2 regions of the Vibrio cholerae genome follow, and region 1 is predicted to be linked to the other one. Evidence: riboswitches for the same ligand, from Rfam matches in the RefSeq annotation. Region 1 holds a riboswitch; the other holds the start of a gene.
The links. Region 1 has a riboswitch for lysine ahead of F0316_RS08455 (Na+/H+ antiporter NhaC family protein). Riboswitches for the same ligand answer to the same signal wherever they lie in the genome.
Positions count from the first base shown of each region.

Region 2: another riboswitch for lysine. It lies ahead of lysC (lysine-sensitive aspartokinase 3); the one in region 1 lies ahead of F0316_RS08455 (Na+/H+ antiporter NhaC family protein).

Region 1 covers NZ_CP043554.1:1,824,196-1,832,173, forward strand. Annotated here, with positions in the region: gene hisC (histidinol-phosphate transaminase) at 1-193, opposite strand, end outside; gene hisD (histidinol dehydrogenase) at 197-1,492, opposite strand; gene hisG (ATP phosphoribosyltransferase) at 1,497-2,393, opposite strand; His leader region at 2,449-2,582, opposite strand; gene F0316_RS08455 (Na+/H+ antiporter NhaC family protein) at 2,802-4,403, opposite strand; lysine riboswitch at 4,519-4,701, opposite strand; gene F0316_RS08460 (H-NS family histone-like protein) at 5,097-5,504, shown strand; gene F0316_RS08465 (inosine/guanosine kinase) at 5,552-6,856, opposite strand; gene mnmA (tRNA 2-thiouridine(34) synthase MnmA) at 7,121-7,978, shown strand, end outside.
Region 2 covers NZ_CP043554.1:2,559,218-2,567,195, reverse strand. Annotated here, with positions in the region: gene metH (methionine synthase) at 1-2,208, shown strand, start outside; gene lysC (lysine-sensitive aspartokinase 3) at 2,281-3,636, opposite strand; lysine riboswitch at 3,747-3,924, opposite strand; gene F0316_RS11930 (pyridoxal-phosphate-dependent aminotransferase family protein) at 4,100-5,218, shown strand; gene F0316_RS11925 (oligosaccharyltransferase) at 5,297-7,081, opposite strand; gene uvrA (excinuclease ABC subunit UvrA) at 7,146-7,978, opposite strand, start outside.

The DNA.
Region 1 (7,978 bases):
AATTGGCGTAGGCTTGGATCATCGCCTTAGGTTGGCAATCACTGTAACGATTAAGGCGCGCAAAATCGGTTTTGTATTCGTTATTGAAAGGCGATTCGTTGGCATTGAGCCAAACATCACCACTACCACCAATACGACGCGCAGAAAGGTATGGGGTTAACGCCTGAATTTGTTGACGAGCCAGTTTTTCCATAATTTATTGAGCCTTCTGTAATTTTTCTACTCGAATCGTAACCGCACGTTTGTGCGCGTCTAACCCTTCCGCTTCCGCCATCGTGACGACGGTAGGCGCGAGCAATTGCAAGCCATCAGCGGTCAGTTCTTGCACTGTCATGCGTTTGCTGAAATCGGCCAAACCTAAGCTGGAATAGGTGCGGGTGTAACCGTAAGTCGGCAGGACATGGTTAGTACCTGAAGCGTAATCGCCTACCGATTCTGGCGACCAATCGCCAAGGAAAATGGAGCCTGCGTTATCGAGCAGTGGAACCAACTCACGCGGGTTGCGCGTCTGCACAATCAAGTGCTCAGGTCCGTAGTAGTTAGAAATTGACACTGCTTGGGTGAGTGATTCAGCAATAATGATCAGACTGGAAGCCAAGGCTTTTTCAGCAATGCTGGCGCGCGAAAGGACTTTAAGCTGCTTTTGCACCGCATCAGTCACTTGATCGGCCAACACTGGTGATGGTGTGACCAGAACCACCTGTGAATCTGGGCCGTGCTCTGCCTGACTGAGTAGATCGGCGGCGATAAAATTGGCATCCGCCGTTTCATCAGCAATCACCAACACTTCAGAGGGGCCAGCTGGCATATCAATCGCTGCGCCACGGAAATCGTTACTCACTTGGCGTTTTGCTTCCGTCACATAGGCGTTACCGGGACCGAAGATTTTGTCGACTTTAGTGACCGTTTCCGTGCCATAAGCCATAGCAGCGATCGCTTGGCCGCCGCCTAAGTTGTACACCTCATCGATGTTACACAGCTTAGCGACGTAGAGAATTTCATCAGCGATGGGCGGTGGTGAGCAAAGCACCACTTTACGGCAGCCTGCAATTTGTGCAGGCACACCAAGCATTAGCACGGTTGATGGTAGCGGCGCGCTACCACCCGGAATATACAGACCCACTTTATTGATCGGACGAGTCACTTGTTCACACACCACTCCGGGCATGGTTTCCACTTTGATTGGCTGAGCTTTCTGCGCCTTGTGGAATTTGCTGATGTTGTTGTATGCCAGCTCCAACGCCTGTTTCATTGTTTCCGACAAACGCGCGGCCGCGGCATCCATCTCTTCGCGAGATACGCGCAGTGAAGCGGGTTTTACACGATCAAATTTTTCAGTTAATTCAAACAGGGCTGCATCACCCTCACTGCGCACTTTCGCAATCACCTGCGCAACTGCGGCAGTGATGTTTGCTCCTTCGGTAATCGCAGGACGTTCTAAAATCGATTCTTGCTGAGCTTCACTCAACGATTGCCAAACAACGGTTCTCATCGCCTTACTCCATCATTTTTTCAATCGGTAACACCAGAATTGAGCTGGCACCGAGGGCTTTCAGTTGTTCCATGGTTTCCCAGAATAGATTTTCCGAACTCACCATGTGCACTGCAACTTTGGATTTGTCGGCAGACAAGGGAAGCACTGTTGGGTCTTCCGCTCCGGGCAACAAGGTTTTGATTTGCGCCAGCTTCTCAACCGGAGCGTGCAGCATGATGTATTTCGATTCTTTGGCTTGTTGCACGCCGTGCATGCGAGTGAGGAGTTTATCGATCAGTGCGGCTTTATCGGCAGCAAAAACACCTGGGCGCTGAATAAGCGTCGCTTTCGATTCAAAAATCACTTCCACTTCTTTAAGACCGTTGGCTTCCAAGGTTGCGCCAGTGGAGACCAGATCCGCAATCGCATCCGCTAACCCCGCGCGTGGTGCAACTTCAACCGAACCCGTCAACATACAGGTGCTGAAATCCACGCCTTGGCGATCCATATAAGCTTTGAGCAGTTGTGGGTAGGTGGTGGCAATACGCTTACCATTCAGATCTTGCGGGCCACGATACTCAGCATCTTTTTCAATCGCGATCGAGAGACGGCAACCACCAAAATCCATACGGCGCAGAGTGATAAATTCGTTACGTTGGTTGAGCGCTAGGCGATCTAAACGTGTTTCTTCAAGCACGTTTTCACCAACAAAACCCAAATCCACCACCCCATCCATGATCAGTCCTGGAATGTCATCGTCACGCACCAACAACAGGTCAATCGGCATATTCAGTGAATGAACCACCAAGCGCTCACCCATGATGTTGAATTTCACACCGCATTTTTTCAGCAGTTCTTGGCACTCTTGGCTCAGGCGGCCTTTTTTCTGTATCGCGATTCTGAGTCGTTGTGTTTGCATGTCATTCTTCCTTTGCAATTTGTTGAATTTAATAATTTTTCCAAAGCTTAAAACGAAAAACCCTCGGGAGGTTTGGTCTCCCGAGGGTTAGAATCTTTTTATGGCTCTGATTTCAACTCCGGGAGATTCCTGTCCCCCGGGTATGCGTACATCTCCCGAAAGACACCTTAGGGATGATGATGGTGATGAATGTTCATTACGAAATTACGCATACTTAGTGGTTTCTGTCTGTTTGAGAACTGCCTTCACACTAACCAAGCTAAGTTTTTTTTTCAACCACAAATTGACACTTTTCTGGTTATTTTTTTATGACGGCTTTAAGAGCTCATCACCACAACTCAAAGCTGCAACTAAGGTTAGCGATAAAAAAAGAGGCCGACTGGCCTCTTATCTCTATAGCGATGCGAATTAGGCAGACACCTGTTTGCTCACTTTGGCTTTTGATAGTGCTGCAAAAATTAAGCAAACCACCACAAAGCTCACGGATGCGGCAGCTAAAGCCAGCCCGAGTGAAGCAAAAATTCCCAGCACCACGTAACCAATCGCTGACACTAACGCAACCGCCAATGCGTAAGGCAGTTGAGTCGCAACGTGGTCAATATGATGACAACGTGCTCCCGTCGAAGAGAGAATCGTGGTATCTGAAATCGGAGAACAGTGATCGCCAAATACGGAACCGGCAAGCACCGCACCGAGCATCGGCAGCATAAGTGCAATATCTGTAGCGCCCGCCATGTCACCCGCAATCGGCAGCATGATGCCAAAAGTGCCCCATGATGTGCCGGTAGAGAAAGCCATCGCGCCTGACAAGATGAACAGAATGACCGGAAGCCAATGTGGGTCAATATTGCCTTGTACGAGAGAAGAGAGATAAGCACCGGTCTTCATGTCACCGATGACAGAACCTATGGTCCACGCAAAAATCAGGATCAAAATTGCACCAAACATCGATTTCGCACCAATCCATAAGGTTTTTGCGATTTCAGCCATCGGTAGTTTTTGGCGCAACACGGTCACGAAAGCCATCGCCAGACCGACTAATCCACCATATACCAATGAAGTACCAACATTGGTATTTTCAAACGCCCCAAAAATATCAAATGACTGACCACTTTCCGCTAATGCACTTGCGCCAGTCCAAATCATTGCACCAATGGTCGCAACGACCAAAAATACAATCGGCAACATGAGATCGAGTACTGTACCGCGTTCACTTTCACGAATATCAAGCTCTTCATTGAGTTCGTGAGCCTCTTGTGTATCTGTACTCGGGTCTTCATCAAAACCACGCCCTTGAGAAGCGGCAATTTCATGCTTGCGCATCTGGCCGATATCCATTTGGAACCACACCACCGCAAATACCATCAGCAACGCAAAGATCGCATAGAAGTTCATCGGCACTAAACGCAGATAAGCACCTAATGCGGAATACTCCTCGATACCGTGCGAAACTAAAATGCCACCGATAATGGTCATGATATACGCGCCCCAACTTGAGGCGGGCATGACCACACACATAGGCGCAGCAGTAGAATCGAGAATGTAAGCGAGTTTGGCACGCGAAACGTAAAAACGATCGGTCACTGGGCGAGAAATAGAACCGACAGCGAGGCTATTAAAATAGTCGTCAACAAAAATGAATACGCCTAAAAATGCCGCCAGTAATTTAGAGCCACGTTTACTTTTCACCCGGACTTGTGCCCACTGAGCAAAAGCGCGAGTGCCGCCCGACAACGTCAGTAGCGCAGTCATCATACCCAGTAACAGTAAAAAGCCGACAATACTCATATTCCAAGCATTGATCGCGCCCTCTTTGACAAACACGCTACCCACTTGTGTGGCGATATATTGCAACGACTGACCAATAGAATAATCAGCCAGCAGTAAAGCACCTAAAAAAATCCCCACGCCAAGAGAAAGAAGTACACGGCGAGTCACAATAGCCAAACTCAATGCCACCAGCGGTGGTAAAACAGAGAGTGGCGAAGAAGCAAAATCGATTAAATTCATGATCTTCCTAAACCAGTAAAAAATGGTTAGAGATCTACTGCAGACAAATCAAGCGACATCATGTCAACTTAATTTATGTTGAACTAAGCGAAAGGGAAGCGAACACTTCACCCAACCCTACAGTAGCGCTCCATAGTTTAACAACAATATAGACTATGGCAGTGTTACACCTATTGAATGTAACCCCAGCCAACTGCGTTGATGGGCAAGTTGACTTCGGCGGCAACGCCTTTTTCCACAATTCATTGGCATCACCCCAACTGTGGATACTTTTCGTAACCGCTCCTCTACGGCGAAAACTTCATCCTAATCTGCCAATTCATTTGGCTCATTTAGTCTGCTTTTCGCATTAGGTGAGAGACATTTTACTTAACAAAAATATCAATGCAACTAGGTTCCAGTGAGAAAAACAAGTGCCACAGCTCACAAATCAATCATTTCATTGATACTTATTTCATAAAAACACCGCAAGACTTGATATATAGAACTAATATTATTTACCTGTATGATAAGTTCCTGCAGCTGCTTTTATATGCGTCTGCAGTATTCTAAATAGTAAATTCATTAAATAAACATCATTTTATATTTTTACTTTCTTACTATTTTGACTTAATATTTGCAGCGAAAACTTGTCAGTATAATAAGCTAGGTTTAGTATTAACTCGTTATCCAAATTGTGAACAGGAAATGGTAATGTCGGAAATCACTAAGACTTTATTAAATATTCGTAGCCTACGTGCTTATGCACGCGAACTGACTATTGAGCAACTTGAAGAAGCGTTAGATAAATTAACGACCGTCGTTCAAGAGCGTAAAGAAGCAGAAGCAGAAGAAATTGCTGCTCGTGCAGAGCAAGAAGCGAAATTAGCCGCAATTGCTGAACAAATTGCTAAAGATGGTATCGACCTCGAAGCGCTTATTTCTGCGCTATCAGGCGAAACTAAAACGAAAGCAAAAGGCAAACGTGCACCTCGCCCTGCAAAATACAAGTATATCGACACCAACGGTGAAGAAAAAACTTGGACAGGCCAAGGCCGTACTCCTTCAGTGATCCAAAAAGCACTGGATGAAGGTAAATCTCTGGAAGAATTCGCTCTGTAATTTTGCCAGAAACTAAAATGATAAAGGCTCCGGAAGGAGCCTTTTTGTTATCTTTCCCAATAAGCCTCTTCAAGGCTATCTTCTCGCTCAGGAAGACCACGTGAAAGACGTGGTGAGTGCTGCGCCAATACTTCATAACTTGCACGGTTAGAGTATTTGCAAACTTGAGAGAAAGAAGAATAGGTTAAAAACTCATGTTGATGCTTACTTGAGTTAGGGACATTTTCTTTATGGTATTTATTAGCAGCCATATCATGCAGTAGAGCGGATAATGCTGCGTCTCCAGCACCATTGGTATTTTTTATCTTCTCTGGACCGCCCATATACGGTGAAATATGTGAATAAACACGAATAGGATTTATACAACTCTCTTTACGGGCAGGACGGCTAAATTCATAGCGGTTAAATTCTGGGACCGATCCCGGTAATAACGGTAATGACGTTTCACGTTTAGCGGAATCTTCGGTGTAACCCGCCATAAATAAACCGACTGGGCCTGCAGTACACAGTACTAAATCAACCCAATCTAACGCTTTATCTGAGGCTGCGAGCGGATCGCTTTCTCCTGTTAAAGCTAATGCTTCATCTTCATTCATTGCCACCACAGTGACATGATCACGTAAAAATTCTTGCCAGAATTTCGGATCATCTTGAATAACAAATTTAGTACCTAGGGTTAATACCACAGGCACATCATATTTTTTGGCATATTCAATGGCACGCATTGTTGCTTCCGGCATAGGGTCGCCTTCTTTACAACGAACTAAATAAGCCGTGATCACTAATGCAGAAGCACTAGCAAATATTTTTTCAGGAATACTGTCTGGGCGTAATTGGTTCATTTGACCTTCGCTGATCGCGAAAGTACGTTCACCATCTTCGGTAATCAAGGCAAAGCAGCGGCCAATAGCACCATCTACACCTTGTAAATAGTTGAGATCCATCCGGCTAGAAGTGTTACACAGATAGCGATAACCGTAACTGCCAATTTTAATATCTTGGCTCATCACACCCAGTAGCGTGGAGCGATCATCCGCAAGCACGGAGTAATTATGCAGCGTATTCCCTATGGTTCCACCTGCATATTCATTGGTAATCAAACGCTGCTCTTTTAATTCGTTGTATAACGCTTCTGCAGCCTGATCATCAATGACCAATGAGTGTCCTTTACTTAAACCATAACGCTCAATCAAATCTGAATCGACTTTGGCCTCAATATCCACTAGGGTTTGATCAATACCGATAATGTGGGTGCGCGACATCTTCTTATTTTCTTGCGCTTGAATGACCAGAGGATCACGCGCGTGAACCGGAAAATAATGCTTAGATTTGCGTTGGCCAGGAAATTTCATAAAGGTTACTTGGGTTCAAGGATGAAAGGAGCGCCGATTCTACCGCGCACCTTTTAGTGCAGCAATAAAGGAAAAAAAAGCAAACGTTTGCACGCTGAGGATTTTATTTCGCGCTCTTCTCTTAGCGCTTGGAGCACAAGTGATTCAATAGGTTAGCAACATAGCGCTTAAGTTCGGGGAAGTGTGATTAGCGTCTCGGATCTGTCCTCGAAAAATTCTTTCTGTTAGAATCCCCGTCCAAGTTCCTCAAGTGGTAGATAAGTGATGTCTGTAGAGCACAGCGCAAACAGCCAAAAGAAAGTGATTGTCGGTATGTCTGGAGGGGTTGATTCCTCTGTTTCAGCCTATCTTCTCAAGCAACAGGGTTACCAAGTGGAAGGCCTGTTTATGAAAAACTGGGAAGAAGACGATAACGAAGAGTATTGTACTGCGGCGGAAGATCTTGCCGATGCTCAGGCGGTGTGTGACAAACTCGGCATCCCACTTCATACCATTAACTTCGCAGCAGAATACTGGGACAACGTATTTGAATACTTCCTCGCGGAATATAAGGCGGGACGTACTCCTAACCCAGATATTTTGTGTAATAAAGAGATCAAATTTAAAGCCTTCTTAGAATTTGCTGATGAAGTGCTGGATGCGGACTACATTGCCATGGGGCACTATGTGCGTCGCACCTTCCCGCAGAATGGCGAAAAACCGCAAATGCTGCGCGGTTTAGACGGTAATAAAGACCAAAGCTACTTCCTTTATACTCTGAGTCATGAGCAAGTGGCGCGTAGCCTATTCCCAGTAGGTGAACTAGAAAAACCTGAAGTACGCCGCATTGCCGAAGAACAAGGCTTAATTACCGCGAAGAAGAAAGATTCAACCGGTATTTGTTTTATCGGTGAGCGCAAATTTACCGACTTCTTATCTCGCTATTTGCCAGCCCAACCGGGTAAAATTGAAACCCCGGAAGGCAAAGTGATTGGTGAACACCAAGGCTTGATGTACCACACTCTCGGACAGCGTAAAGGTCTGCACATTGGTGGTATGAAAGAGAGCAGCGAACAGCCATGGTATGTGGCGGATAAAGATCTCAAACGCAACGTACTCATCGCGGTACAAGGCGCGGATCAT
Region 2 (7,978 bases), 740 kb from region 1:
GCCGATACCCGTGAGCGCAAATTAGAGATCTGTCGTCGGGCTTACCATATTTTGGTCGATGAAGTGGGCTTCCCACCGGAAGATATTATTTTCGACCCGAACATCTTTGCCGTTGCGACCGGAATTGATGAGCACAATAACTATGCGCTGGATTTCATTAATGCAGTGGCGGACATTAAGCGTGAGCTACCGCATGCGATGATTTCTGGCGGTGTTTCTAACGTTTCCTTCTCTTTCCGCGGCAACAACTATGTGCGTGAAGCGATCCATGCTGTATTCCTTTATCACTGCTTTAAACATGGTATGGACATGGGGATTGTCAACGCAGGGCAGCTTGAAATCTACGATAACGTTCCGCTGAAACTGCGTGAGGCAGTGGAAGATGTGATCCTCAATCGACGTAGCGATGGCACGGAAAGACTGCTTGAGATCGCAGAAGCGTATCGCGAAAACAGTGTTGGTAAAGAAGAGGATGCTTCTGCGTTAGAGTGGCGCGCATGGCCTGTGGCTAAGCGCCTAGAGCACGCTTTAGTCAAAGGCATCACCGAATTTATCGTCCAAGACACTGAAGAAGCACGTCAGCAAGCCAGTAAACCGCTGGAAGTGATTGAAGGGCCGCTGATGGATGGCATGAACGTGGTCGGTGACTTGTTCGGGGAAGGGAAAATGTTCCTACCGCAAGTCGTAAAATCCGCGCGTGTCATGAAACAAGCCGTTGCGTATCTTGAGCCTTTCATTAATGCGCAAAAAAGTGGTAGCACTTCAAATGGTAAGATTTTGCTGGCGACCGTAAAAGGCGATGTGCATGACATTGGTAAGAACATTGTTGGCGTCGTGCTGCAGTGTAATAACTTCGAGATCATCGATCTTGGTGTGATGGTGCCTTGCGAGCAGATCCTCAAAGTCGCACGCGAGCAAAATGTCGATATCATCGGTCTCTCTGGGCTTATCACGCCGTCTTTGGATGAGATGGTACACGTGGCGAAAGAGATGGAGCGACAAGGGTTTGAACTACCACTCTTGATTGGTGGGGCAACAACGTCTAAAGCGCATACTGCGGTGAAGATTGAACAGAATTATCATGCGCCTGTGGTGTACGTGAATAACGCGTCGCGCGCGGTAGGGGTGTGCACATCATTATTGTCTGATGAACTGCGCTCCGGATTTATCGAACGTTTGGATCTCGATTATGAGCGCACGCGTGATCAGCATGCGCGTAAAACGCCCAAATCGCGTCCAGTCACGTTAGAGCAGGCACGTGCTAATAAAGCGGCGCTGGATTGGGCAAATTACACGCCGCCCGCTCCTGCGAAACCGGGTGTGCATGTGTTTGAAAACATTGCGTTAGCCACACTACGTCCTTATATCGACTGGACGCCTTTCTTTATGACTTGGTCGCTTATGGGCAAATACCCTGCTATTTTGGAGCATGAAGAGGTTGGTGAAGAGGCCAAACGTCTGTTTCATGATGCCAATGCCTTACTTGATAAAGTAGAGCGAGAAGGACTACTGAAAGCCAGTGGTATGTGTGCACTGTTCCCAGCAGCCAGCGTGGGTGATGACATTGAGGTGTACAGTGATGAATCGCGTACGCAAGTCGCGCATGTGCTGTACAACTTGCGTCAGCAGACCGAAAAGCCGAAAGGAGCCAACTACTGTTTGTCGGACTATGTTGCTCCGAAAGAGAGCGGTAAACGTGATTGGATTGGCGCGTTTGCAGTAACCGGTGGCATTGGTGAGCGAGCGTTGGCCGATGCTTATAAAGCTCAGGGTGATGATTACAATGCGATCATGATCCAAGCAGTGGCCGATCGTTTGGCGGAAGCCTTTGCGGAATATCTGCATGAAAAAGTGCGTAAAGAGATTTGGGGTTATGCGAGCGATGAAAATCTCTCCAATGATGAACTGATCCGTGAGCGTTATCAGGGCATTCGACCAGCGCCGGGGTATCCCGCGTGTCCTGAGCATACCGAGAAAGCGACTTTGTGGCAGATGCTGAATGTCGAAGAGACCATCGGCATGTCACTGACCACAAGCTATGCGATGTGGCCGGGCGCTTCGGTATCCGGTTGGTATTTCTCGCATCCCGATTCTCGCTATTTTGCGGTAGCGCAGATCCAACCAGATCAACTGCACAGCTACGCTGAGCGTAAAGGTTGGCGTTTGGAAGAAGCTGAAAAGTGGCTAGCGCCTAACCTTGATGCTTAATCAGTAAGACCTCCATCCACAATAAAAGAGGCCACATCATGTGGCCTCTGGTTTTATCTCGTGAGTTTGATTTTACTCTTGCTCAAACAGCTCTTTATGCAGCTTCTGCACCGCTTGTTTAGAGACAGATTCATGCAGCAAGAAACAGAGGTTATGCGCGCTGGCGCCATAGCAAATCATACGGAGGTTGTAATCTTCCAATACACTGAACACTTGCTTCGCGTAGCCGCGGCTCTCTTTCATCTTGTTGCCGATCAGAGCAATCAGACACAGGTTGTATTCGACTTCGACCGTGCATAGCTCCTCTAACTCGGCGCGCACCGCTTCAGGCAATTCTGGCGCACCGCCTGAGGTATCGGTTTTATCCAGTGTCAGTGACACGCTGATTTCTGATGTGGTGATGAGATCGACCGAAATTTTATGCTTGGCGAGAATTTCGAACACTTTGGCGAGGAAGCCGTAAGCATGGAACATCTGCGCGCTACGCAGTGTCACCATGGTTTGATTACAGCGTAGTGCAAGTGCGCGATACAGTGGCGCGCTTTCGACTTGTTTACGAATCCAAGTGCCGCCTTTTTCCGGTTCTTTTGATGAGCCAACAAACACGGGAATGCCATGGCGTACCGCTGGAAGCAAGGTAGATGGATGCAAAATCTTGGCACCAAAATTGGCCATTTCTGAGGCTTCGCTAAAGCTTATCTCAGGAATCGGCGCTGCTTTTGGCGCGATACGTGGATCGGTACTGTAGATCCCCGGCACGTCAGTCCAAATTTCCAAGCCACAAGCTTGCACGGCTTCGGCAATCAAAGCGGCTGAATAATCACTGCCGCCGCGGCCTAAAGTGGTGGTATTACCTTGCGCATCAGAGCCGATGAAACCTTGAGTCACGACAACATATTGCTCACACAGTGGTACCAGTTTCTCTTTGGCTAATTGAGCGATTTCTTTCAATTGAGGTTCGGCGCGACCGTAATGATCGTCAGTGCGTAGCACTTCGCGGATATCAAAACGTACCGCGTCGACACCACGCTCACGCATCAGTTGAGTGAGGATGTAGGTGGAGATGAGCTCACCACAGGCGACGAGATGGTCGGTCAGTTTTTTACTGGATTGAAATGACGCCGCTTCTGCAGCACTGGCCACAGAATCTAGCACGGCTTTGACTTCTTTTTCGACGCGTGTCGGATCGGCGAGCTGGTCGATAATCACATAATGGATATCGGCCAACTGTTGCAAAATCGCTTGGCGGCGTTCAGCTGAGGCCACGCCATTGGCGAGTTCGACCAATAAATTGGTCACCCCAGAGCAGGCGCTGCTGACCACTAAGCGTGTTTGTGGATTGTTTTCGATAATGGCCGAACAACGGCTCATGGCTTCAAAGTTGGCGACACTAGTACCACCAAATTTGGCGACGTTAAATGTGCTCACGGCAATTCTCCCAGACTTCCTGAAAAACGAGTTGTTGGTAACCCAACGTCCAATGTTGTGAAGAGAGTGTTTTTTATAGAGCAAAATAGAGGAGTGACTATAGAAAGATTTCCCTCAGAAGCTCTTCATCAGATTCGAGCTGATGACAGTTGAAGGGATTCAGCCCATTCAACCGATAAACCAAAGCCACAACTTTGATTCACCTCGGCACTACTCCCCCTGAATGTTCTGTATTGGAGTTGAGGCTCCACAAAACATCTGCCTGGGCAGTGCTCCTCTTCTGCTAGATAGCTCACACATTGAACGGTGTTGGTGAAATCTTGTCAACGACAAAATGTTCCAAAAGTGCAAATAAAAATGACATTAGTGTGACAAGGATTAACACTCTGGACATAGGTCGAATTGTTGCTGCAACTTAATTGCATTACTCTGATGGTTCTGGTCGCCACAACAAGGAGTCGTTATGACAATTCGCAGTTTTATCCCCCCGCATCGGATCTTGATGGGCCCTGGGCCTTCGGCTATTTCCCCTCAAGTCCTGCAAGCGCTCAGCCGCCCAACGGTTGGTCATCTTGATCCACTGTTTATCGGTATGATGGATGAGCTGAAACAGCTCTTGAAATATGCTTTCCAAACGGAAAACGAATTTACGATTGCCGTTTCTGCGCCGGGTAGTGCGGGTATGGAAGCCTGTTTTGTTAACCTCGTCGAGCCGGGCGATAAAGTGATTGTTTGCCGCAATGGGGTGTTTGGTGAGCGAATGCGCGATAACGCTGTGCGTTGTGGGGCCGAAGTTGTGGTGGTTGATGATGAATGGGGTTGCCCAGTCAGCGTTGAAAAAGTGCAAGCCGCGATAGATGAGCATCCGGATGCGAAAATACTGGCTTTTGTACAAGCAGAAACGTCAACCGGAGCCTTAAGTGATGCGCAAGCGTTAGGTGCTCTAGCGAAGCAGCATGGTTTGTTGACGATTGTCGATGCGGTGACGTCGCTTGGCGGCGTTCCCCTGCTGGTGGATGAGTGGCAACTGGATGTGGTGTATTCTGGCAGCCAAAAATGCCTCTCTTGTGTGCCAGGATTGGCTCCGTTGACGTTTTCACCTCGTGCCATTGAGAAGATTCAATCACGAAAAACACCGATTCAAAGCTGGTTCTTGGATCAAAGCTTGGTATTAGGTTATTGGAGTGGCGCAGGCAAACGTAGTTATCACCATACCGCTCCGGTTAATAGTTTGTACGCGCTGCACGAAGCGTTACTGCTTTTGCAACAAGAAGGTTTAGATCACGCGTGGCAGCGCCATCGTCTGATGCATGAGAAGCTTAAACAAGGGTTAGAGCAACTCGGTTTTCAATTTGTGGTCGCAGAGCCGTATCGTTTGCCGCAGTTGAACGCGATTTATGTGCCGGAAGGTATTGAGGAAGCCAAAGTACGCAGCCATCTACTCAATGAATACAATTTGGAAATTGGCGCTGGGCTCGGGGCATTAGCCGGCAAAGCGTGGCGCATTGGGGTGATGGGCTATGGCGCGCGTTCAGAAAATATCGCGCTCTGTTTGCGAGCGCTCGAAGAGTCGCTGCTTTAATACCATACGCAAGAGAAAAGCTGTATGAAAGAGAAATAAGGGTGGCTTAAAAGCCACCCTTATTGTTTCTCGCAGAGCTTAGGGTGTCGCGGCTGAGGGAGCTTCAGCATCAGATGCGGCACTGTTGACCTTTATCGAGGGGTGGTACTGGACTGTACTGAAATCTTGATTGGGGAACAGAAATTCGGCCTCGCGGCGGATTTGCTGCGCACGGCTCGTATCGCCTAAACCTTGATAAGCCAAAATCAGGTTTGAATAGAAGGCCGGGCGCGGTTTATGTTGAATGATCTGTAACGACCAATCGATATAGGGTTGGATAAGCTCCGCTTTTTGTTCATGGAGCCCGATGTTCAGATAGGTGCTGTAGATATCCCAATCAAATCTGTCTTGCCATACCAATGGGTTAGTCACGTTTTTCAGCAATTCAGGATTGAGTGGCTGAGATTTTTCAAATTGCGTTAACACATAGTTGGTGTGTAACGCTGTGACCATATACAAGCTGGTGACAATCGGCAGCACTAAGCTGGTAATGCGCAGTAAAGATTTCGTGAGCGTGGTGAAACTGGCCAGTCGATAGCGTGCGACTCGTTGATCTACCCAGTAGATGAGGATGATAAAGGTGAGCCAGTGGATTGCGGAGTGGTAAAACGGATACTCCAATTGAGCGTGTAAGGTGATCGGCACAAACAGAGCCAGCATGGCCATGCGAGTGCCACGTTTAGCGGCATAAATGCGTAGAGCACAAAAACAGGCGGCGAGTAATATACCCATTACAGGTAGTAATCCGCCTTCTACCCCCCAATACAACAGCTCATTATGTGGGTGATCCATCGATGCTAAGCCTGCTGGATAGCTGCTATTTAACTGATGCTGGCGAGCAGTATAAAGCAGATACTGCGCCTCAAATTTGCCATAACCATAGCCTGTAAAAGGCTTTTCGATGATCATATCTATGGTTTGTGGAAATGTGAAACGACGTGGGCTTTCTAAGTCAGCCTTATTCGCGACAAAACCAGAGGTTCCTTGGCCATACATAGCGGTAAAACCTGCACAAATCCCAAGAGCTATGGCAAGAAGCCAGAGCGTAAAGCGCCGACGTGAAGCGAATCGATATAAGTAAGGGGCAACCAGAGCGATACTCAATAAACTGGCCAGCCACCCAGTGCGAGAGGCGAGTACGACCAGTAAGGGAGCCGTGAGTAGCGGTGTCGCGTAAAGGATGCCGATTTTGCTCCAGCGCGAGTCATATTTTTCCGGTTGTCTGGCCAGCAAATAACCTGACAACACCAGCCCTGTTGCGAGGAAACTGGCCATCACATTTGGCTGCTGGAAAATACCATACGGTCGATTTGCTTCGGTGTCATAACCAAAGGGGTTACCCGGCTCTAACCAAAAGTATTGAATTAAACCGATCACGGCTTCAATGACGCTACCCAGTAGAATAAACCACAGCAAACGCTGTTTATGTTTGTTGCTAAAGCGAAATTGTTGTAAGACGAGAAACAGAGTAAATCCAGCCCAGAGACCCACTAAGCGGCCAAGAGTATGAAACCAATCGGCATTCGAGTAAGTGATGGGTAGGGTTAGCAGAACACAGCTTAACCAAAGTCCAATGGTCAGCTTGGAATAACGCAGCGCTTGATTATTCGCCAACTGATACAGACCAATCGCCAGTGTTATGCTGGTCGCGATCCAGACCGTAGTATTGAAGGAGAGTGCCAGTCCAGCACCGCCGGGGTTAGGCATAAAGAAATGCATGGCGAGCAGATAAACCACGGCCAAGGCAAAAAGAAACGGTTTATTGAGTGGTAGGCTCGGAGCGTGAGGTTCCAACCGAGTGCCACTTAACAGCAAAGTTGCCATGCAGTTCACCTTAAAAAAGAAACCAGCGCACAGTTCGCTGGTTTCATTACTTTAGCCTTTTTTTCTAATTCAACAAAGGCTTGAGGAAACGTGCGGTATGTGAAGCTTCGATCTGCGCCACATCTTCTGGTGTTCCTTCTGCAATAATCAGTCCGCCGCCTTGGCCGCCTTCGGGGCCTAAATCGATGATCCAGTCAGCCGTTTTGATCACATCCAAGTTATGCTCAATCACCACCACGGTATTGCCATGGTCACGCAAGCGGTGAAGAACGCTCAATAGTTGCTGAATATCGTGGAAGTGTAGGCCCGTGGTTGGTTCATCCAAAATATACAGGGTTTTGCCCGTATCTCGTTTGGAGAGTTCACGCGCTAATTTTACCCGCTGCGCTTCACCTCCTGATAAGGTGGTGGCTGATTGCCCAAGACGAATGTAGGACAACCCAACATCCATCAAGGTTTGCAGCTTACGTGCTATCACAGGTACGGGGTCAAAAAACTCGCGTGCGTCTTCAACGGTCATGTCCAAAACTTCATCAATCGTCTTGCCTTTGTAGCGCACTTCCAGTGTTTCTCGGTTATAGCGTTTACCTTTACACACATCACAAGGCACATACACATCGGGTAAGAAGTGCATTTCAACTTTGATCACGCCATCGCCTTGGCACGCTTCACAGCGCCCTCCGCGGACGTTAAAACTAAAGCGTCCCGGCTGATAACCACGCGAGCGAGACTCTTGTGTTCCTGCAAATAATTCACGGATTGGAGTGAAGATTCCGGTGTAAGTGGCAGGGTTGGAGCGAGGAGTGCGACCAATTGGGCTCTGATCGATATCGATCACTTTATCAAAGTGTTCTAGACCTTGAATGGAGCGATAAGGCGCAGGTGTCGCCGTCGTCG